DNA from 4 places in the Kocuria sp. WRN011 genome. Region 3 is predicted to be linked to each of the others. Evidence: riboswitches for the same ligand, from Rfam matches in the RefSeq annotation. Region 3 holds a riboswitch; each other region holds the start of a gene.
What was found. A riboswitch is a leader RNA that binds a small molecule or an ion and turns the genes downstream of it on or off. The one in region 3 is predicted to bind S-adenosylmethionine.

Region 1: it holds a riboswitch for S-adenosylmethionine, as region 3 does, so the genes downstream of both, CKW39_RS08235 (acyl-CoA dehydrogenase family protein) here and CKW39_RS03380 (bifunctional o-acetylhomoserine/o-acetylserine sulfhydrylase) in region 3, are expected to answer to the same signal.
Region 2: it holds a riboswitch for S-adenosylmethionine, as region 3 does, so the genes downstream of both, CKW39_RS04250 (hypothetical protein) here and CKW39_RS03380 (bifunctional o-acetylhomoserine/o-acetylserine sulfhydrylase) in region 3, are expected to answer to the same signal.
Region 4: it holds a riboswitch for S-adenosylmethionine, as region 3 does, so the genes downstream of both, CKW39_RS00150 (cobalamin-independent methionine synthase II family protein) here and CKW39_RS03380 (bifunctional o-acetylhomoserine/o-acetylserine sulfhydrylase) in region 3, are expected to answer to the same signal.

The regions. Positions count from the first base shown of each region.
Region 1 is NZ_NSGI01000005.1:97,784-102,947, reverse strand. Features, by position in the region: gene CKW39_RS15965 (GNAT family N-acetyltransferase) at 254-475, opposite strand; gene CKW39_RS08235 (acyl-CoA dehydrogenase family protein) at 713-1,987, opposite strand; SAM riboswitch class I at 2,091-2,182, opposite strand; gene CKW39_RS08230 (M18 family aminopeptidase) at 2,235-3,563, opposite strand; gene CKW39_RS08225 (CPBP family intramembrane glutamic endopeptidase) at 3,574-4,971, opposite strand; gene CKW39_RS08220 (glutamine amidotransferase) at 5,043-5,164, opposite strand, start outside.
Region 2 is NZ_NSGI01000002.1:329,275-334,438, reverse strand. Features, by position in the region: gene CKW39_RS04260 (aldehyde dehydrogenase family protein) at 1-160, shown strand, start outside; gene CKW39_RS04255 (GMC family oxidoreductase) at 201-1,802, shown strand; gene CKW39_RS04250 (hypothetical protein) at 1,863-2,159, opposite strand; SAM riboswitch class IV at 2,180-2,321, opposite strand; gene CKW39_RS04245 (glycosyltransferase family 1 protein) at 2,418-3,572, opposite strand; gene CKW39_RS04240 (DUF6350 family protein) at 3,675-5,164, shown strand, end outside.
Region 3 is NZ_NSGI01000002.1:124,918-130,081, reverse strand. Features, by position in the region: gene CKW39_RS03395 (S9 family peptidase) at 1-1,043, opposite strand, end outside; gene CKW39_RS03390 (CPBP family intramembrane glutamic endopeptidase) at 1,080-1,856, shown strand; gene CKW39_RS03385 (VOC family protein) at 1,927-2,565, opposite strand; SAM riboswitch class IV at 2,681-2,799, shown strand; gene CKW39_RS03380 (bifunctional o-acetylhomoserine/o-acetylserine sulfhydrylase) at 2,876-4,270, shown strand; gene CKW39_RS03375 (homoserine O-acetyltransferase) at 4,267-5,164, shown strand, end outside.
Region 4 is NZ_NSGI01000001.1:29,291-34,454, forward strand. Features, by position in the region: gene CKW39_RS00140 (MFS transporter) at 1-169, opposite strand, end outside; gene CKW39_RS00145 (hypothetical protein) at 525-1,505, opposite strand; gene CKW39_RS00150 (cobalamin-independent methionine synthase II family protein) at 1,872-3,083, opposite strand; SAM riboswitch class I at 3,097-3,187, opposite strand; gene CKW39_RS00155 (3-hydroxybutyrate dehydrogenase) at 3,281-4,033, shown strand; gene CKW39_RS00160 (M23 family metallopeptidase) at 4,030-4,662, opposite strand; gene CKW39_RS00165 (IclR family transcriptional regulator) at 4,908-5,164, opposite strand, start outside.

The DNA.
Region 1 (5,164 bases), on a different contig from region 3:
GGCACATGAGATGAACGCGAGGGTCCTAACGTCCCTTTAGGTGCGTCTTTGCCGCAACGTCACCTCCGCCGACGCTGCTTCGCTCGCGAAGCCGTGCCCCCACCAGCGCCTCTCGCATCTCAGGCGCCCTTAGGACCCAGCCGCGCACCTGGTGCGTCGGTAGAACCTTTTTGAGCGCCGCCAGAGGCTCTAACGGCGCATGAGATGTACGCAAGGGTTCTAACGACCCTTGAGGTGCGTCTTTGCGGGGAGTTCAGACGTCAGTGGGGTCGTGCATTGCCCAGACGACCTCGCCATCGACCAGGTGCGCGGCGGGATGCAGGCCTAATTTCTGCGCCACCCGTTCTGACGCGTCATGGCCAGGAGAAATCCGCGCGGCAAAGCGTGCAACGTGGTCCTTCCGCAGCAATTCCACCGCCGACGACGCGGCTTTAGTCGCGTAGCCGTGCCCCCTCCAGCGACACGCGCATCTCAGGCGCTCTTAGGACCCAGCCGCGCACCTGGTGTGTCGATAGAGCCTTTTTGAACCGCGCCAAGGGCTCTAACGGCGCATGAGATGGATGCGAAGGTTCTAACGTCGCTCGGAGCTCGTCATGGCAGCACCTTCACCGCCGACGACGCCGCTTCAGTCGCGTAGCCGTGCCCCCACCAGCGTCTCTCGCATCTCAGGCACCCTTAGGACCCAGTAGCGCACCTGGTGTGCCACGCAGGTCTATTGGAGCTTCTCGCCGGATGGTTTGACCTCGCCGATGGCGTTGAGGCCGAACATCGGGGTGCCGTTGACGCGGTAGTCACCCACGATGCGGGCCTTGTAGATCGTGGGGTTGTGGGTCGCCACGGTGCGGGCGTTGCGCCAGAAGCGGTCGAGGGACTTGGACTTGCCCACGGCGGAGGCACCGAGCAGGTCGAAGATCCCGTCGGTCACATCGCGCACGAGTTCCGGAACAACCACCTGGGCGTGTGCCACGGGCAGTTCGCACGCGTTGGTCAACTCCTGGGGGTTGTCGAGAAGGGGGTCTCCGCCGAGAACGCCGATGGCGGCGTCGAGCTCGCGGGCCGCCTGAAGAACGATCGCCCGTGCCGCGGCAGCCTTGGCGCTGAGCTCTCCCACGCGCTGCAGCACCTGCGGATCCTCGCGAGCGACCGAGCCCGTACCGGTATTGAAACCGCGGGTGCGTGACCGCACCAGGTGCACGCCCTCGTCGATTGCGGCCTTGGCGATCCCCGCCTCGACGGCCAAGAGCACGAGCTGGAAGACAGCGGTCTCCTGGGTCGCGCGGCCGTCGCGATTGCGCACGTTGGCTGCCGGAACCTTGACCCCGCGGAAGTGCGTGGTGCCGGTTCCGGTGAGTTGCTGGCCGAAGCCGTCCCAGTCGTCGATCAGCTCGATGCCGTCCCACGAGCTCTTCACCAGCGCGTGCGAGCGCGCCTCCTGCCCGGGGATCTGGGCGGTGACCTGGATCCAGTCGGAGAAGATGGAACCGGTGGAGTAGTACTTAGTGCCGTTGAGCTCCCAGTCACCGCCCGCGGTCTGGGTGAGCGTGGTGGCCGCGGTGCCCAGAGCTGCACCGGAGCGCTCGGTCGCGGCATTACCCACGGTCTCACCGGCGGCGATCCGAGGGAACCAGACGTCGGATTCATCGGAGCTGAGGCTCGCGATGAATCCCAGGTGCGAACGGTAGACGTGCGCCACGTTGGAGTCGGAAGCGGCCAGGACGATCAGCAGCTCCGCCACCTGTTCCAGCGACGCGCCGTAACCACCCCGCGAGCGCGGCACCGTGAGCGCTCCGAAGCGGTGTTCATTGAGCCACGCGAACTGCTCGAACGGGAGAATCCGCTGCTGTTCGCGCTCTACGGCACCGTCGGCAACGCGATCAAAGACCGGCTGGAACACCTCGAAGAGTTCGCGGGTGCTCAGGGATCGCTGCGGATCCCCGTAAAGGGTTGCGGTGTCGAACTGTTCCTTGATCCCGGTGTCGCTGCTCATGTTCTCGGTAGTCCCTCGCGTTCAGTCGCGGTGCACGCACCCGACCGAGAGGAGCACAGCGCGTGCACGGGCATGACCGCGCGAACCGCAGGAGCTGAAAAGCTGTCCATCGGTCGTGGCGGAAGCACCGTCCCGGTATCCGGGTGGTTGCTGCGGCGTTGACGAGCCACGTCTCTCGGCCGCTCTTGATGGCGTTACGGATTCAGAGCATCACGCACCCAAGGTGACTGTCAACGCGCGTGACGGTTTATGACCGCCAGAACGCCCCGGTCACTCGGGACAGCGCGTGCAGGTCGTCCACGTGGGCGAGTTCGCGGGCGGAGTGCATCGACAACAGTCCCACGCCCACGTCCAGGGTGCGCATACCCAGGCGGGTGGCCGTGATGGGGCCGATGGTCGAACCGCACGGCACGTTGTTGTTGGAGACGAACTCCTGATAGCTCACGCCCGCACGCTCGCACGCGTCCGCCCACAAACCGGCACCCACGGCATCCGTGGTGTAACGCTGGTTGGCGTTGATCTTGAGCAATGGACCCGCACCGGGCTCGGGAGTGTTCACGGGGTCGTGGTGACCGCGGTAGTTGGGGTGGACCAGGTGACCGGCGTCAGCCGACAAACACACCGATTCGGACAGGGAACGTCGGTAATCATCTTGCGATTCACCCTGCGCCGCGCTGATCCGCGCGAGCACGTCTTCCAGGAACGGACCCGCCGCACCGGAGCGCGTGGCGGAGCCGACCTCTTCGTGGTCGAACGCGGCCAGCACGGACATCTGCGACGCGGATTCCAGGTCCTCGGCATGCTCGACCAACGCGTGCATTCCCGCGTACACGGAGGACAGGTTGTCCAGCCGCCCGCTCGCGAGCAGCTGCCGCCGCTGACCGATCAGTTCGGGCTTCTGTGTGTCCGCGAGCACCACGTCGAATCCCACGATGTCCTCCGGAGCCACCGACGCCTCGGCCATGTCGGCGAGCAGGCCCAGCACGTCAGCGTCCTGAGCCGAACCGGTCCCCCAAATGGGCTGCACGTGCTGCTGCTTGTCGAGTTTGAGCCCTTCGTTGGCGCCGCGGTCCAGGTGGATGGCCAACTGCGGGATCCGGGCGACCGCCTCCGTGGCGCACAGGTGCTGCGTGAGCTCGCCGTTCTCACCGCGCACCACGATCCGTCCGGCAAGACGCAGGTCCCGGTCCAGCCACGAGTTCAGCAGCACGCCGCCGTACACCTCAACACCAGCCTGGTACCAGCCGTTGGAGACCGTGGTGGGCTTGGGCTTCAGCTTGAACCCTGGCGAATCCGTGTGCGCACCCAGGATGCGAGCCCCGGCGCCCGCACGATAGTCGCGCGGGGCCACCCAGGCGATCAGAGCGCCGTCGCGAATCGTGAAGTGCCGCCCGCCGACGTCGCTCCACGCCTCGGATTCGCTCAGTTCCGTGAATCCCGCCCCGCGCAGTAGCTCCGCCGCGGCCGCGACCGCGTGGTACGAGCTGGGCGAGGCCATGACGTAATCGCCCAGGGCGCGGGCGTAGCCGAACGGGGCGCGGTGGGAATCCAAGTCAGAAACGCTGTGATGGGCCATGCAGGACAGTCTAGGGAGTGCGGTCCTGGTTGGTAGCCGAGTCGCCACCGTGGGAGCCCCGGTTCGGCGGCTGCGCACCCGCGAGCTGGCGGTCCCGCGGATCGCCACCCTGTGACGGGCCGTTCGGCCAAGGACCGTTCCCGGATTGTCCGTTCGGTGACTGCGGACCCGACGTCCTACGCACGTCCAACAAACCCACCGGGCGCCCCTGACCATCCCGAACGGTGTAGGGACCGTACTGCTCGGGCAGGGAGAGGTAGTTCTGGGTGCGGGGATCCACCACGAACGCCGCGAGCTCGGAACCCACCTGGCTGACCGTGCGGGGCCGCTGCGCCAACGCCGGCAACCGCGGCGGGGGCGGCAGGATGATGGTGCGAGACGTAGCAATTCGAGTCTTACGGGCCATCCGGAACACGACCAGGAGGAAGACCCCGTTGACAGCCAGCGTGAAGAGGACGTCGATGGGCCCGCCGCTGGTATCACTCAGGTCCGCCAATCCAACGATGGCCATGAGCGTGACCGTGCAGTTGTTGACCACGTGCAGGGCGACCGCCGCTTCCAGCCCGCCGGTGCGCCACGTGATCACGCCCATGGTGATCGCCATGACGGCAATGGAGGCCTGTCCCCACACGTCATAGAGGTGCCCGGCGACGAACAGCGGGACCGGCAGAAGAATCGCCCAGGCCGGGTGCTTCAACCAACGGCCCACCGTCTGCATCAGATAGCCACGGAAGACCAGTTCCTCCGCGAAACACTGGATGGGCACCAGCAGCACCACCATGAGCAGCAACCATCCCCACTGGGGTGCCACGGTGAACTCGATCGCCTCGCCGCCGGTCATCAGGTCGAGCAGGATGGACAAGCCGTTGATCACCACGAAAATGGCCAACGCCGCGAGCCCGCACTGGAGCATCCACTTCCAGCGCAGCCGCCCAGTCACAGAATGGAGCAGCCCCAATGGCCGCGGCCCCATGATTTTTCGGGCAAGGTACGCCGCCGGTGCCAGGAGCGCGACGGAACCGAACAGGAAGAAGAAGATGAGCGGATCCAGCTGGTCCATGGTGGCCACGTTGTCCAGGCCCATGGGGTTGTCCATGAACAAGATGACCGGGATGGCGAACAACACCGACAGAACGAGGAACAAGAAGAACAGAATCGCGCCCTCGACCAGGGGCTTCCACCATTCGTGGTTGCGGTCGGCGAATCCTAACAGGTGATACGCCAGCGTGCGTAGCTGCTCCGGCGGCACCTGGGACGGTCCGGTGGCCGGTACAGGCGCCGGGACACGACCGCCGTTCATGGTCGACGACGCCGCTCCCCCACCCGCGCCTCTCACCTCGCCGGGCCGTGGGGCCGGGCTCGAGTTCGGTGCTGGCGGCTTGCTCCAAGGCGCGGGATGCTGGCTCATGACTCCACGCTATCGGTCACTGGACCCCGGTGCGGTCATTGTGGAGGGCGTGTACCGCGGGCCGCGCTGCCTTACACCGCATAGCGGTCGACGAATGCGGCCAGGATCTTCTTGGGCTGGTCCACTTCGGGCCCGTCCTTCACGCGGTCGATCACGGTATGGGTGTCTCCGGGACGGAAGTACCCCAAATCCT
Region 2 (5,164 bases), 200 kb from region 3:
CGACTTCGGTCCGTACCTGCCCCAGGCGGAGTGGGGCGGCATGAAGCAGTCCGGTGTGGGCCGCGAACTGGGCTTCCACGGACTGGCCGAGTACCAGGAGACCAAACACATCTACCAGAACACCCGCCCCGCGGTGACCGGCTGGTTCGCCGAGCACTGAGCGGCCCGACTGGACCTCACCGAGCACCGAAGAACGACCGATGGGAGAAACTGTGACCACTACTGAAAACGTGGCTACCTACGATTACGTTGTTGTCGGAGCGGGCTCCGCCGGCGCCGTGATCGCGGCGCGCCTGAGCGAGAACCCGAACGTGAGCGTGGCCCTGCTCGAAGCCGGCGCCCACGATGAGAACGTGCCGGAAGTCCTGACGCTCGACCGCTGGATGGAACTGCTCGAATCCGGCTACGACTGGGATTACCAGATCGAACCGCAGGAGAACGGCAACTCGTACATGCGCCTGGCCCGCGCCAAGGTGCTGGGCGGTTGCTCGTCGCACAACTCGTGCATCGCCTTCTGGGCACCCGCCGAGGACATGGACGAATGGGAGTCCAAGTTCGGGGCCGAGGGCTGGAACGCGGAGACGGCCTTCCGGTTGTACAAGAAACTCGAGAACAATGAGGACCCCGGATCCCACCACGGCCACGACGGGCCCGTGCGGCTGCGCCAGGTCCCCGCCGTGGATCCCTGCGGCGTGGCGGTTCTCGACGCCGCCGAACAGGCCGGGATTCCGCGCGCTGACTTCAACACCGGCAAAACGGTGACCCAGGGCGCGAACTTCTTCCAGATCAACGCGCGCGAGGACGGAACCCGCTCCTCGTCCTCGGTGAGCTACCTGCACCCGATCCGGGACCGTGAAAACCTCACGATCCTGACCGGCACCCAGGCCAAACGAATCGTGGTCGACGAGAACCAGCGAGCCACCGGCGTGGAGGTCACGGACAACGCTTTCGGTCGTGCGCACGTGATCTCGGCCAACCGCGAGGTCGTCGTCTCCGCCGGTGCGATCGACACGCCCAAGCTGCTCATGCTCTCGGGAATCGGTCCGGCCGAGCACCTCACCGAGGTGGGCGTGGACGTGCTGGTGGACTCCCCGGGCGTGGGCTCGCACCTGCAGGATCACCCGGAGGCCGTGATCCAGTGGGAGGCCAAGCAGCCCATGGTCGAGGACTCCACCCAGTGGTGGGAGATCGGCCTGTTCGCCCAGGTGGACGACGGATTGGACCGCCCGGACCTGATGATGCACTACGGCAGCGTGAACTTCGACATGCACACCTACCGCCACGGGTACGCCACGGCGGACAACGCGTTCTGCCTGACCCCCAACGTGACCCACGCTCGTTCCCGCGGCACCGTGCGGCTGCGCACGCGTGACTACCGGGACAAGCCCCGCGTGGATCCCCGGTACTTCACCGACCCGGAGGGTTACGACCTACGGATCATGACCGCGGGTATCCGCAAGGCCCGTGAAATCGTCTCGCAGTCCGGGCTCTCGGAATGGGCCGGTCAGGAGCTGTTCCCGGGTCAGGATGTGCAGACGGACGAGGAGATCGCCGACTACATCAAGCGCACCCACAACACCGTGTACCACCCCGCGGGTTCGTGCCGCATGGGGCCGGTCGAGGATCAGGATTCTCCGCTGGATCCGCAGTTGCGGGTCAAGGGCGTGAGCGGCCTGCGCGTGGCTGATGCTTCGGTGATGCCGGAACTGGTCACCGTGAACCCCAACATCACGGTCTACATGATTGGTGAGCGCGCCGCTGAGCTGATTGCCCAGGAGCAGGAGTCGCCCTCGGACAAGTAGCGGCACCATGACATGAATGAAGCCCGGCACCAGTGCCGGGCTTCATTCGTGCGGTCCTGATCAGGCGCTGAGCGCCACCGGTTTCGGTTCCAGTTTGTAGAACGGAATGCCACCGGAGACGTTTGATGCTCCGGGAACGAGTAGCTGCTGGTACTTCTCGCACCATTGGGCGCGGCCGCGGTTGTGGGCGGCTGCGTGGGCCAGGGCGCGAACGTTGCTGCTCATGTATTCGTGGATGTCCCCATTGGACTCCATGAGACGCACCATGTGGTGGTCGGGGTCGATGTCGACGGTGACGTCAACCCATTGTTCTCGAGGGGACTCGGTCTTTGTGCGTAGTTGTTGAATGTTCTTCATCAGTATTGTGCTTTCGTACAGTGAGGTTCTTGCTGCGCCCGCGGTTGCGCCACAGCCGCTTCGTCATCCAAACCACCCCTGAACCAAGGGTTGGCGTGCGCCGGGTTGGAGCCCAGCAGGATCTCGGGTTTTACCCCGATTTCCAGAGCGCATCTCGTGAAGCTGGATTAGAGCGTAGCGGGTTGGGCGCATGACAAACCAGAGGGTGTCTCATAACGTCACCAAAAGTTAATCTACGAATGGATCGTGCACCACGGATCACGGCGCGGTTGTGGACAACCTGCGCGCACGAGATGCCACGGTGCGGGCTTGTGCATAGTGCTCCATGAGCTGGTCACACACGGCGTTCCACGTGCGAGTCTGCACGGTGGTGTAGGCGGTGCGGGAGAAGGCGGCGCGTTTGGCGTTGTCACCCGCGAGATCCAGCACGCGATCGCGGAGCATCTCGGTGTCACCGGGCTTGTAGAGCCAGCCGTTGCGGGACGAATCAACCAGGTCCACGGGCCCACCGCGGCCCACGGCCACGACGGGTACGGCGCTGGCCATGGCTTCCTGGATTGTCTGGCAGAACGTCTCGTGTTCACCGGGGTGCACGAACACGTCCAGGGAGGCCATGGCGGTGGCCAATTCGTCACCGTCCAGGAAACCCACGAAGTACGCATTGGGGAGCAGCATGCGGAGCTTCTCCTTCTCCGGCCCCGAGCCCACGATCACCGGTCGGGTATCGGGCAGCGAATCCAGGACCACGAGATCCTGCACCTGCTTTTCGGGAGCCAAGCGCCCCACGTAACCCACGAGCTTCCGGCCGCCGCCCACCCGTTCGCGCCATTCGTGATCGCGCCGAGCCGGGTTGAAGCGGCGGGTGTCCACGCCGCGTCGCCACATGCGCACGCGTTGCACACCGTGTTCATGCAGCGACGAGATGGACGCCGTGGACGGCGCCAAGGTCACAGTCGAACTGTTGTGCATGTTTCGCACGTGGCTCCACAGCACGTTCTCCAGGACCGGGGCACCGTAGCGGGCCGCGTATCCGGGAACGTCGGTCTGGTAAATGGAGACGCACGGTAAGCCCAGATTCTTGGCGGCCTGGATGGCCTGCCAGCCCAGGACGAAGGGGGAGGCCACGTGCACGACGTCTGGTTGGAAGCGGGTCAGGATGCGCTGCATGCGTGCCACCGTGCAGCTGGCGACCCGGACGTCGGGGTACCCGGCGAGGGGGATGGACGCGATGCGTTGAACTCTGATCCCGTCCATGGAGTCCACGGAGCCCAGGGCTCCGAGTTTTTCGTAGGTCGGTGCGATGACCATGGCTTCGTGACCCTGGGCCCGGAGGTACTCCAGGACTCGAACCACGGAATGCGTCACGCCGTTGATGTGGGGGAGGAACTGTTCGGCAACCACTGCGATTCTCACAATTAATACTGTGGCCGTCGCGGGTCACCGGTTCTTCACGCCAGGGTGACCTGTCGGTGAAGTCTGGGCCAACTCCGGTGGGGACGTGGAAAGATGGAGGTGATGAACTTCCCCACCTTTTCCAACACCCTGTCCGGGGCGCGCGAGCGGCTGCAACGCAACCGCCACGGTGACCCCGAGAGCTCGCCCGCCACATCGCCATCGGCCGACTCCAACCGGAGGGGCCCGGAGGACGGGTTCCCCATGCCCTTGTGGCTGCAGGGAGTCATTGAACTCCTGGCGGTGGCCGCCATCAGCTTGCTGCTCACGGGGTTGCTGATGGCAGCCGTCTGGCTGGCTGGTGGTTTTGATTCCTTGGGCGTCCTGGGCGGCCTTCAACTCGCGGGTCAGGTGTGGTTGGTGGCCCATTGCACGCCGTTGACCATGGCGGCCATCCAGGGCATCGACGTGTCCACCGGCGGCGGCACTCTCACCTTGGTGCCCTTGGGGCTCACGCTGATTCCGTTCGGGCTCGCGGTCATTGCGGGTCGCCGAATCGCGCGCGCGTGTTGGCGGGGGCAGTTCCTCAAACCATTCTTTGCCGGGATGATCACGTACGCGCTCGTCGGGGCGTTGGTGGCCCTGGTGAGCAGCACGGAACACGTCTCCGCGAGCGTGCTGGCGGGCGCGCTGTTCCCGTTGATCCCGGCCGGTCTGGGCACCCTGGTGGGCGGGTGGAGCGTCTCGCGTTCCTTGGCCGCCGTCTTGGGCGCCGACGCCGCATCATGGATCCAGCGCACCAGCCAGTATTCACGCTGGGCCGGTTCCTACGTGTGGGCCGTCGTCCGTGCCGGTTTCCTGTCCGCGGTGGCTGTCATAGCGGCCGGAGCGTTGCTCACCGTGCTGGCGCTGGTGTGGAACTGGGACGGCATCATCGCCGTCTATCAGGAACTGGGTACGGGCGCGGCCGGGGATACCGCTCTGAGCGCCCTGCAGTTCGGGTACCTGCCGAACATGGTCGTGTGGGCTGCGGCGTGGGCCAGCGGCGCGGGTTTCTCCGTGGGGGAGGGGACACTCACCTCACCCTTCGCGAACTCACTGGGTGCGCTACCGCAGTTCCCGCCGTTTGCAGCCCTACCGGAGGGCGATCCGTGGAGCTACGCGTCGGCCGTGGTGGTGCTGCCGGTCCTGGCCGGTGTGCTCGCGGGTTGGTGGTTCCTGCGCGAAGGTGAGAACCACCTGGACGACTGGATGGCCATCCGCTTGCCCATGCGATGGTTCACGTTCATCCTGTCCACGCTGCTGACGGTGGCGTTCATTGCGGCGATCGGCGCGGGTCTTGTGGCGATGTTGGCGTGGCTGTCTCACGGGTCATTGGGCCTGGGAAGGCTCACGGACATCGGCCCCGATCCCTGGCACGTGTTCTTGTGGACCGGCGCCGAGATCACCGCCGGTGGTGCCATCGGGTACGTCCTGGGGCCGTGGCTCGAACGCGAGGGTTACCGGAAGAACCCCTGGAACAGTTCCCTGGAGGATTCATCCGCCAGCGATACGGAAACGGAGGGCCCGGAAGGCCTCGACGGAGAAGCAACGGGATCCGCACGAGACGCCAA
Region 3 (5,164 bases):
TCAATCCGGGTCTGCTCGCTCGCGGGAATCACGTCGATCAGATCGACATCCGCAATACTCGACCCCGCCGTGGAAAGCGGCATCAGGCTGACCCGGGAATTCGGGGCCGCATAGTCGTGCGTCAACAGAACATAGTCTGCGCCGGCCACGGTGATGGGCTCGGCCGTGTAGAGCACCCGGTCGCTTTCCGGAATCACGGTGAGCCACGGATCCCGGGGTGCATCGACCTTGCGAATGCGGTACTCCCCATACTCCGAGCACGCGGACGCGACCATCAGCCACTGCTTGTCGGCCGACAGCTCGACACCCAGCCACAACCCAGGGTTGTCTTCTTGGTAGATCAGCTCGTCCTCGGAAACGGGAGTGCCGATCACATGGCGATACACCCGCCAGGGGCGCCAAGCGTCGTCGACTACCGTGTAGATGAGCTCGGACGCATCGGGAGTGAGGAAGGCCCCGTAGGAGGTCTGAGTAATGCGGTCCGTCAGCATCTCGCCAGAGGCAAGGTCCTTGATGTACACGGTGAACCGCTCATCGCCCGCCGTGTCTTCGGACCACGCGAGGCGGGTGCCGTCCTCGGACACACTGAAACTGCCCAGGGCGTAGAAATCGTGCGTTTCGGACGCCGCGTTGGCATCCAGTAATGTCTCCTCGCCGGGCAGGCTGACGCCCGGTTCCACGGTCGGAGGTGTCCAGGCCCGCTCGGTGTCGGCACTGTCAACGGCCGGGACCCGACAGAAGACCTGGTGGGCGCCGCCCTCCACCGTGCGGGCGAAATACCACCAGTCCCCGTTGCGGGACGGCACGGACATGTCCGTCTCTTGAGTGCGGTCCTTGATCTCGCCGTAAATGCGCTCCCGCAATGGTTGCAGGTGGGCCGTCACGGCCTCCGCGTACTCGTTCTCGAGGCCCAGGTGCGCCCGCACCTGATCCGAGTTCTTATCGCGCAACCACTCGAAATGATCGTCGAACGTGTGGTCATGAAAACTGCGCTGGACGGTACGGCGAACGGCTACGGGATATGCGGGCTTCTCGGATCTCATGATCCCCAGTCTAGGGAGCACGGCACAATGGTGTTCGTGTTGACAGACTCCCAGCGCCCGCAGCCCCTCGAACAACGCCCCGCACGCTCGGAGCTGTGGTTCCACATTGTGTTGGTCCTAGGCGTCTCGCTGGGCTCATCAGCGGTGTACGCCGTGCTCAATCTCGCCGAAACACTGTCTCGTGGGCCGCTCTCGGATGCCCAAGCCACCTTGAATCAGGTCCTGAGTCCGGTCCCGGCCATCGACCTGCTCAGGCAGCTTGCCAGCATCGGTTTCGCCCTGGTCCCGGTGGCCCTGGCGCTGTATCTCATGGCGGATTCTCTGCCGCGGATCAAGGGCGTGCTGCGTCGCATCGGCATGGACGGTCGCCGCCCCGTGCGGGATGCACTGTGGGGACTCGGTTTGTTCCTGGTCATGGGGCTGGGAACCCTGGGGCTCTACCAGGCCGGACGCGAACTGGGCCTCACCGCAGCCATCAACACCTCGGCGCTCGATGAGCACTGGTGGACGGTGCCCGTCCTGATCCTCTCCGCGTTGCGCCACAGTCTGGTCGAGGAAATCATCGTGGTTGCTTTCCTGTGCGATCGACTGCGCCGCATCGGGTGGTCCTGGGTCACGATCGCGGTCCTCACCTCGGTCTTCCGCGCCAGCTACCACCTGTATCAAGGCTTTGGGCCCGCCCTGGGCAATCTGGTCATGGGTCTCGTGTTCGTGTGGGTGTACCGGCGCTACGGTCGCCTCGCACCGCTGCTCATCGCCCACGCGCTCCTGGACATCACCGGTTTCCTGCTCCCGCAACTACTGGCGGGTTAATCGACGACGACGCCGCTGCAGCCACCTTTTCGAGCGAAAGGTTGCGGCAGCGGCGTCGTCGACGGGAAAACTAAATGGTGACCAAGCCGTCCGGCGTAGCGAAGGAAACCGCCATGACGCCGGGCGTCCCGTTGGGAGCGGACCAGGTGACGTCGAGTGAGGCCAGCACGTCCTCGACCGGGCCACCCAGCCACTCGGTCACGCGCTCGGGCGAGCCGGCAATGTCCATACCGGCCAACTGAACGTCCGTGATGCGCGCCTGGGAGGGATGCATATCGGACTCGGAATCGAAGCGAACCATGAACGGCAACTGGGGATCCGAGATCAAACCCTTCACGCCGATCTGATGCCACTCCAACTGACGACCGTCCGGGAACAACCGGGAACCGGGTACGGAGGGGCGGCCCAACTTGTCCTCGTAGGGCGTGAGGTCCTGCACCTCGACCACCCAACCGAGCCAACCGCCGCCGGCTTCGGAACGTGCGCGGACGGCCTGACCGAACGGCGCCTTGTCTGCGGCGGGGTGCTCGAGAACCTCGACCACTTCCACGTACTGGTGCCCGGTGAGCGGCAGGATCATGTTTCGCGTACCGAAGCGCGGGTGAATGCCGCCCTTGACCGGCTCGATCCCTAGCTGATCGGCAATCCGTTCCGTGGTGGCTTCAAGACCATCGGATTGAGCTGCGAATGAGACATGATCCAGTTTCATGGTCACATCGTGGCACCGCGCACAGTGGTCTCCAAATCGAGAGCTGAAACATGACCGTGTGACGCGGGTAACTCGGCTTGACGTTCGAGGTACCGGCTCCGGACAATGAAGGGCAGGTCACGAGAGTCAGCGACAAGCCCCAGCTAGCTGACCGGCAACCCTCCCTCCGCGGTGGGGTGCCCTGGGTGAGGACCAGGCCGCATCGAAATACTTCGGTGTTGGCAAGCGCGGGTCACAGGTGCCCGATCGCTGCACGGGCACCGTGCTGCGGATCGATCACCGGGCCCCTGATCCTGAGAGGGAGTGCGGTATGAGCCCCGCAGCCACCCCGTCCAACCCAGAGGGTTGGGCCTTCGAAACTCGACAGATCCACGCGGGTCAGGAACCCGATCCCACCACGGGGTCCCGGGCGCTGCCGATCCACCAGACCACGTCCTACGTGTTCCCGGATGCGGAGACGGCAGCCAACCGGTTTGCCCTGGCCGAGCTTGGGCCCATCTACACGCGCCTGACGAACCCGACCACGGAAGTGGTCGAGAACCGCGTGGCCTCCCTAGAGGGAGGCGTGGGTGCACTCATGCTCAGCTCGGGCCAGGCCGCCTCCACGTTCGCGATCCTGAACCTGGGCGGCGCCCGAACTCACGTGGTGGCTAGCCCATCCATGTACGGCGGCACGTACAACCTGTTGCGCCACACGCTGCCCAAACTGGGTGTGGAGACCACGTTCGTCTCCGACCCTGACGATCCCGAGGCGTGGCGCGCGGCGGTCAAGCCCAACACCGTGGCGTTCTTCGGGGAGACCATCCCCAATCCGCGTAATGATGTGCTGGACATCGAGACCATTTCCGCGGTGGCACACGAGTCCGGTGTGCCGCTGATCGTGGACAACACCATTGCCACGCCGTACCTCATCCGCCCGATCGAGTGGGGCGCTGACATTGTGGTGCATTCCGCGACCAAGTTCATGGGTGGTCATGGCACGTCCATCGGCGGCATGATCGTGGACGCGGGTAACTTCGATTTCGGCCAGGACCCGCAGCGCTTCCCGGCTTTCAACGAGCCGGACGATTCCTACAACGGCCTGGTCTACGCACAGGCGCTCGGTAAGGACGGGATCTTCGGGGTGAACCTGTCGTACATCCTGAAGGCGCGCGTGCAGTTGCTGCGTGACCTGGGATCGTCGATTTCCCCGTTCAACGCGTTCCTCATCGAGCAGGGGATCGAGACGCTGTCCTTGCGTATGGATCGGCACGTTGCGAACGCACAGAAGGTCGCGGAGTGGCTCGAGGCGCGCGACGACGTTCGCGCCGTTTCCTATGCGGGCCTCGCCTCCTCGCCGTGGCACGACCGCGCCCAGAAGTACTCGCCCAAGGGTGCCGGTTCCGTGCTCGGATTCGTGCTCGACGGCGGGCGCGAGGCGGGTACCGCGTTCGTGGATGCCCTGACCCTGCACTCCAACGTGGCCAACATTGGCGATGCCCGTTCGTTGGTGATCCACCCTGCCTCCACCACGCACTCACAGCTGACCGAAGAGGAGCAGCGGGCCACGGGTATCGAACCCGGGTTTGTGCGGCTGTCCGTGGGCTTGGAGTCCATCGATGACATCGTGGCCGACCTGGAATCCGGATTCGAGGCCGTGGCCGCGCTGGGTGAGGCTGCGGCGTCGTCGACGATCGGCTCGGATGGAGAGGGAACGCGGGCGTGACCATCGTGGGAGGCGGGACCACCGATTCGCTCGTGCGCGAGGACGGCGTAGTGGGCTATATCGACGTGGGTCCCTTGACCTTGGAATCCGGGTACCGTCTCCCACGCGCGCGCTTGGCCTACGAAACGTGGGGGCACCTCAACGAGGACGCCTCCAACGCCGTGTTGATCGAGCACGCACTGACCGGGGACTCCCACGTCGCACGCGGCCAGTCGCGCGAACACGCGCCCGAGGTTGAGCGCTTGGCCGCGGAAGCGGGCGGATGGTGGGATGGACTGGTGGGTCCGGGGGCGGCCATCGACACCGATAAGTACTTCGTGGTGTGCGCCAACATTCTCGGTGGTTGCTACGGCAGCACCGGTCCGGCCACCCAGGCACCACCGGAAGTGGACCCGGACCAAAAATCGTGGGGTTCCCGTTTCCCGCGCATCACCGTGCGGGACACGGTGATCGCGGAGGCCGTTCTGTCCGATGCTTTGGGAATCGAGCGTTGGCGACTGGTGATCGGCGGCTCCATGGGGGGTGCCCGGGCTCTCGAGTGGGCCGTGATGTACCCGGATCGAGTGGCGGCGTGCGGCGTGATCGCGGCGTGTGCTTCGGCCAGCGCGGAACTGCTCGCATGGGGACAGGCCCAAGCGCTCGCGATCCGGCAGGACCCGAATTTCCGCGGCGGGGACTACTACGACAGTGAGTTCCCGGAAGCGGGACTGGGCCTCGCGCGGCGCATCGCCCACATCACCTACCGCTCAGCCGCGGAGTTGCACTATCGGTTCGGCCGTGAGGCCCAGCCGAATGAGGACGTGGACGGGACCTACACGGCCGAGCGAGGCCGCTACCGCGTGGAAAGCTACCTGGACCACCAGGCCTCCAAGCTCGCGGGTCGCTTTGACGCGA
Region 4 (5,164 bases), on a different contig from region 3:
GGTTGAAGTAGTGCGTGGCCAGGATGAAGGCCGCTGCCTGAGCGTAAATGAAGAAGTCGTACCACTCGATGGTTGTGCCCACCAGGGTGCCGGCGAGAACCTTGCGCTCTTCGCGGGACATGGTGTGCGCCTGCTGCTGTGCGGGCGGGGAAGCTGCGTTTGTAGCCATGGAAGCTCCAGGATCATGAGTTGCGCGGTCCGGGCCCGGCAAGATCTGTGATTACTGACCGAATGGTCGTTGGAATAGATAGTACTGATGATCGTGACTCGCGTCACTACCTCCGCGCAAAATTATCAAAGGTCTGAGGAAACACGTGTGAAGCTCTGTCTCGGGTGCCGTGCTGACCAGTCTCTTCCCCTGGGCGACGACCTTCCCTCGGGCGTCCAATGAGCCATTTCATTCGGTCTTACTGTGTGGTAGACCCGGTTACTCTGCAGTACGGTCGCATCAAATGGTTGCGCGGGGTCTGGTCCCGCGTTCCGAATTTCGCAACCAGGCTCAGCAGCGCGGATCAACCGGTCACCTAGCGCAACTGCTGATCCAACCAGCACATCCACTGGGCTCGACGGTCTGGGTGCCTGAGGTCGTCCCAGGTCAGCACTCGCACCTTCCATCCAGCATCACGAAAGCGTTCGAGCCTGTAGTTCTCGTCCCGGTAGATCTGAGTGTCGATTGCGTGGTCATTGCTGTTGTATTCGAGGGCCGTCCGCTTGGCGACCCATGCGAGGTCGGGGAATCGTTCCCGGCCATCCAGCATCACCAGTGGGTTCATGCTGGGCGGCGGGAAGCCGTTCTTGAGGACCAGCAATCGAGTCAACGTTTCGGGTGAAGACCACGTGCGTTCCACCGCGTGGCTCAGAAGTCTGGCGATTCGACAGGCGGAGCGTGAGCGTGGGGGAAGCAGGGCGAGAGTCCGCGAGATTTCTTCACGGTCGAACGGTTTCAGCCAGATCTTGTTGGTGACCTGGATCCGGTGCGCCAGCAGGTAGTCCAAACAGGCAATGATTCGCCACGCGGACAGGTAAGGGGCGGCCACGGTCAGTGCTTCGATCGGATGGGTGAGGGCGCACTCCGATGGACCCAAGTACGGGTTCAGCCCATAGGACTTGGTCATTGTGGCACCACCCAGCTCTGACGTGGGGCGGTAACGGTTCCAGGCCAGGTGGGGTGAGCCCATGGCGCTCACAAAGGCGCGTGCTCGCGGAGCGGGTTCGTGTCCGAGCGTCGGATTGATCCAGTGTTGAGTGGAGTCGACGGGCACCTTGTACAACCGCAATGCGTGGAGGCCGGTGATCGGCAAGCCGCTCATGTTCCGCCGGAAGTGTCGGTGCAGCAGCACGGAGAGCATCGCGGGTTCGTAATGCTCTGGCTTGTGGAACCAGTATCCGCGGGTCAGGCGCACCATGGCGGGGTCCGCGTTGAGCTGAGGAGCGCGCAGACCCCAGTCGACCGTCGGCAACACATCTGGCAACGGGTCGAAACTCAGTACTCGAGCGGCTTTCATGACCGCGACTGTAGGCGGTCTCGGGGTCGGTCAGTTCGAGTTATCCACAGTCACTTCTGCCGACTGTGCTAGCTCTCCGGTTGAGCCCCACCATTTCATCCTGCCTTACTGTTCGGTAGGGCGGGTTACTTTGCCGTAAGGCGGCATCAGATGGTCGGCCGCGATGGCCGGCTGAGCTGCGACGCCGGCCGGACCCGGCGGACCCGGCGGGCGGGGAGGCGGCGTGGCCCTAGGCGGCAGCGGGGGCACTAGCGGTGGGGTGGGGAGGATGAGCCAGGGTGATGGGGGCGGGAAATGAGGGGGCAGAGGCGGGTGGCGCGAGCGGCGTCGTCGTCGATTGATTGCCGACGCCGCTCGCGAACCTTGCTAGAACAAGCGCTCGGTCGCGAGGCGCGCGCCTTCGACCAGGGAGCCGAGCTTGGCCAACGCGATCGAGGGGTGGAGGCGACCGCCCAGGCCACAGTCAGTGGAGGCGATGACGTTCTCGCGACCCACCACGGACGCGTACTGCTCGATGCGGTCGGCCACGAGCTCCGGGTGCTCCACCACGTTGGTCGAGTGGGAGACGAAACCGGGGTAGACCACCTTGCCCTCGGGGAGCGTGTGGTCCTTCCAGACCTTCCACTCGTGGCCGTGGCGGGGGCTGGACGCCTCGAAGCTGTAGCCGCCCGCGTTGATGGTGAGCATGAGGTCCACCAGGTACTTGAACTCGAGGTCTGTGGTGTGCGGGCCGTGCCACGAACCCCAGCACAGGTGGAAGCGGATCTGGTCCTCGGGGAGGTCGCGCAGGGCGTAGTTGAGGGCGTCCACGCGGATCTTGGTGAAGGCCAGGTAGTCCTCCACGGTGGGCTCGGGGTTGATCTGGTCCCAGGACTCGGCGATGGAGGGGTCGTCGATCTGAACGGTCAGGCCGGCATCGATGATGGCCTTGTACTCCTCGCGCATGGCGTCCGCGCAGGCGTACACGAGCTCTTCGTCGGTCGAGTAGTACTCGTTGCGGACACGTGCGCAGGAACCCGGGGACAACGCGGCCACGAAACCCTGCTGGGCTCCGGTCTCGGCCATCGCGTCCTTGAGACGGCGGATGTCACCGGCCACGGCTTCCTGACCGGCGTAGGTCAGCGGCCCGGTGATCTTGGGCTGGGCGACCGAGGCGCGGTGCGCGAGAACTCCGGCCGTGGGGTCCTCGTAGGCGTCGCGGAAACGAGCGCGGTCGCGGCGGTCCGGGAAGCTGGTCAGAACGATGTTGCCGGGGGAGGAGCGCTTGACCTCGGCGTCCTGCCAGCGGTCCTCGTTGGTGGGGGTCAATCCGCCCAGGCGGGAGAACGAGTAGTTCCACCACGCGCCGTAATCCACGGAGGAAGACATGGTGTGGCCGTATTCGCCGTCGTTGACGATGTCCAGGCCGATCTCGCGCTGCTTGCGAACGATGTCGATCACGCCGTTGTCGAGCGCGGCATCCAACTCCTGGGCGGTGGCTTCACCCTCCTGGAAACGCTTGTTGGCCTCCAGTAGATCGGGAGTGCGGGGCAGCGATCCTACGTGGGTGGTCTGAATACGATCGGTGTTCTGAGGCATGAACTAGCAGTCCTTTCCATCGGTCCTGGCGGTAGCACCGTGGGCTGAATCCCGGGTTGCTGCGGCGTCAACGAGCCAGATCTCTCGGCCGCTCTGGATGGGTACCCATTCATCAAACATCATGGGTGGGTGGTCGGGCCAATTGTGGCGCGCGTAATGTGTGGGACGTAGATCACCCATTACCGAGGAGTTGGGGCATGTCGGACAGCACGCTCAAGGACAAGAAGGCACTGGTCACCGGCGGGGCGAGTGGCATCGGCGCGGCAGCGGTTCGGGCCCTCGCGCAACGCGGCGCCCACGCGATCGTGGCCGACATCGACCCTCAGGCCGCCGAGGCCATGGCGCAAGAAGTCGGGGGCGAGGCATGGGCCGTTGACCTCACCGACACCGCAGCGCTCGCGGACTTGAGTCTCGACGTGGATGTGCTGGTCAACAACGCCGGGATTCAAAAGGTCACGGCCGTCCAGGACTTCGATCCCGCCGACTTCCACCGGATCCTCACGCTCATGCTCGAGTCCCCGTTCCTGCTGATCCGTGCCGCCCTGCCTCACATGTACGAGCGGGAGTGGGGGCGAATCATCAACGTGTCCTCGATCCACGGTCTGCGCGCCTCGGCGTTCAAGTCCGCATATGTCGCCGCTAAGCATGGGTTGGAGGGCCTGTCCAAGACCGTAGCTCTGGAGGGCGCTCCGCACGGTGTGACCAGCAACTGCGTGAACCCCAGCTACGTGCGCACGCCCCTGGTGGACAAGCAGATCAAGGACCAAGCGGCCACCCACGGAATCCCCGAGGACGAAGTGGTCGAGAAGATCATGCTCACCGAATCAGCGATCAAGCGCTTGGTTGAGCCGGAGGAGGTTGGCGAGCTCATTGCCTTCCTGGCCGGTCCCTCCGCCGGCATGGTCACCGGCGCTGCCTACACGATGGATGGCGGCTGGACGGCGTCCTAGCCAGATGGCACCGGGCGCTCCGGGCCGTCGCCCACGATCTGACCGTTGCGGGGTAGGCCGTCCGGAAATGACAGGGGTAAGCCAACAGCCTGAGCGAAATCCAGAGAATCGACCGCCTGCACATGCACGTGCGGTTCGGTGCTGTTCCCAGAATTTCCGAATTGGGCAACTGCGGTCCCAGCCTGAATGCTCTGGCCAACTCGAACCCTGATGCTGCCTTGCCGCAGGTGGCACAGTGCTACGTACTGGCCGCTGAAGGAATCCTGCACCACCACGTAATTTCCAGCCAACGCGCCCCATCCGGCGGCGACGCGGCAGGCTTGGGTCAGCGCGTAACCAACGGAGGACAACCCGCGGAAGGCGTCGTGATCTTCGGCGTGGTCGTCCGCCAGAACCACCGTGCCGGTCACGGGTGAAATGACCGGTTGTCCGAAACCGACGAACTTCTCGGGAGCCTCCGTGCGCAACAGCGACGTGCCAGTGAACCTGGCCGAACGGTTCTGTCCATCCACCGGCACAAAATCCATCGCGAAACTGGTGCCGAACCGATCGGTTCCGTGGCTCGGCACTCGATTCGCGGGGCTGTTCTGCACCAGGCACCGCCCGTGGAACGGATAGTCGAGTTCCATGCCCTTCATTCTTGCCCGTCCGGCGACTCGTGGGAATAGGCCACGACGCCGCTCACACACCCCGGCACGCACGGCGGGTGGGCCGAGCGGCGTCGGCGAACCATTTCGTCAGGGGTTACGACAAAGTAACCGGGTCTACTGCGCAGTAAGCCCTCATCACATGGTCCGGCCCGTACGCCACGCCGACGACGCCGCCCGCACACCCTTCCAGGCCCGGCACCCTACGCCGAGGGCGGCCCGGCACCTTACGCCGAGGGCGCCCCGGTGCGCAGGGCCGTGGACAATTTGTGCGCCTGATCGAGCAGCGCCGCGCCCAGTTGGGGGCGGCGTTCGGCGCGGAATCTTGATTCGATGCCGGTCAATGACAGGGCGTACCGGGGTTGTCCGGAGGCATCGAACACCGCGGCGGCCATGCCCCATGACCCTTCGACAATGCGTCCCGGATTCAGGGACCAACCGTGGTCGCGAACGCGTGCGACGAGTTTGCGGACGTGTGCGTCGC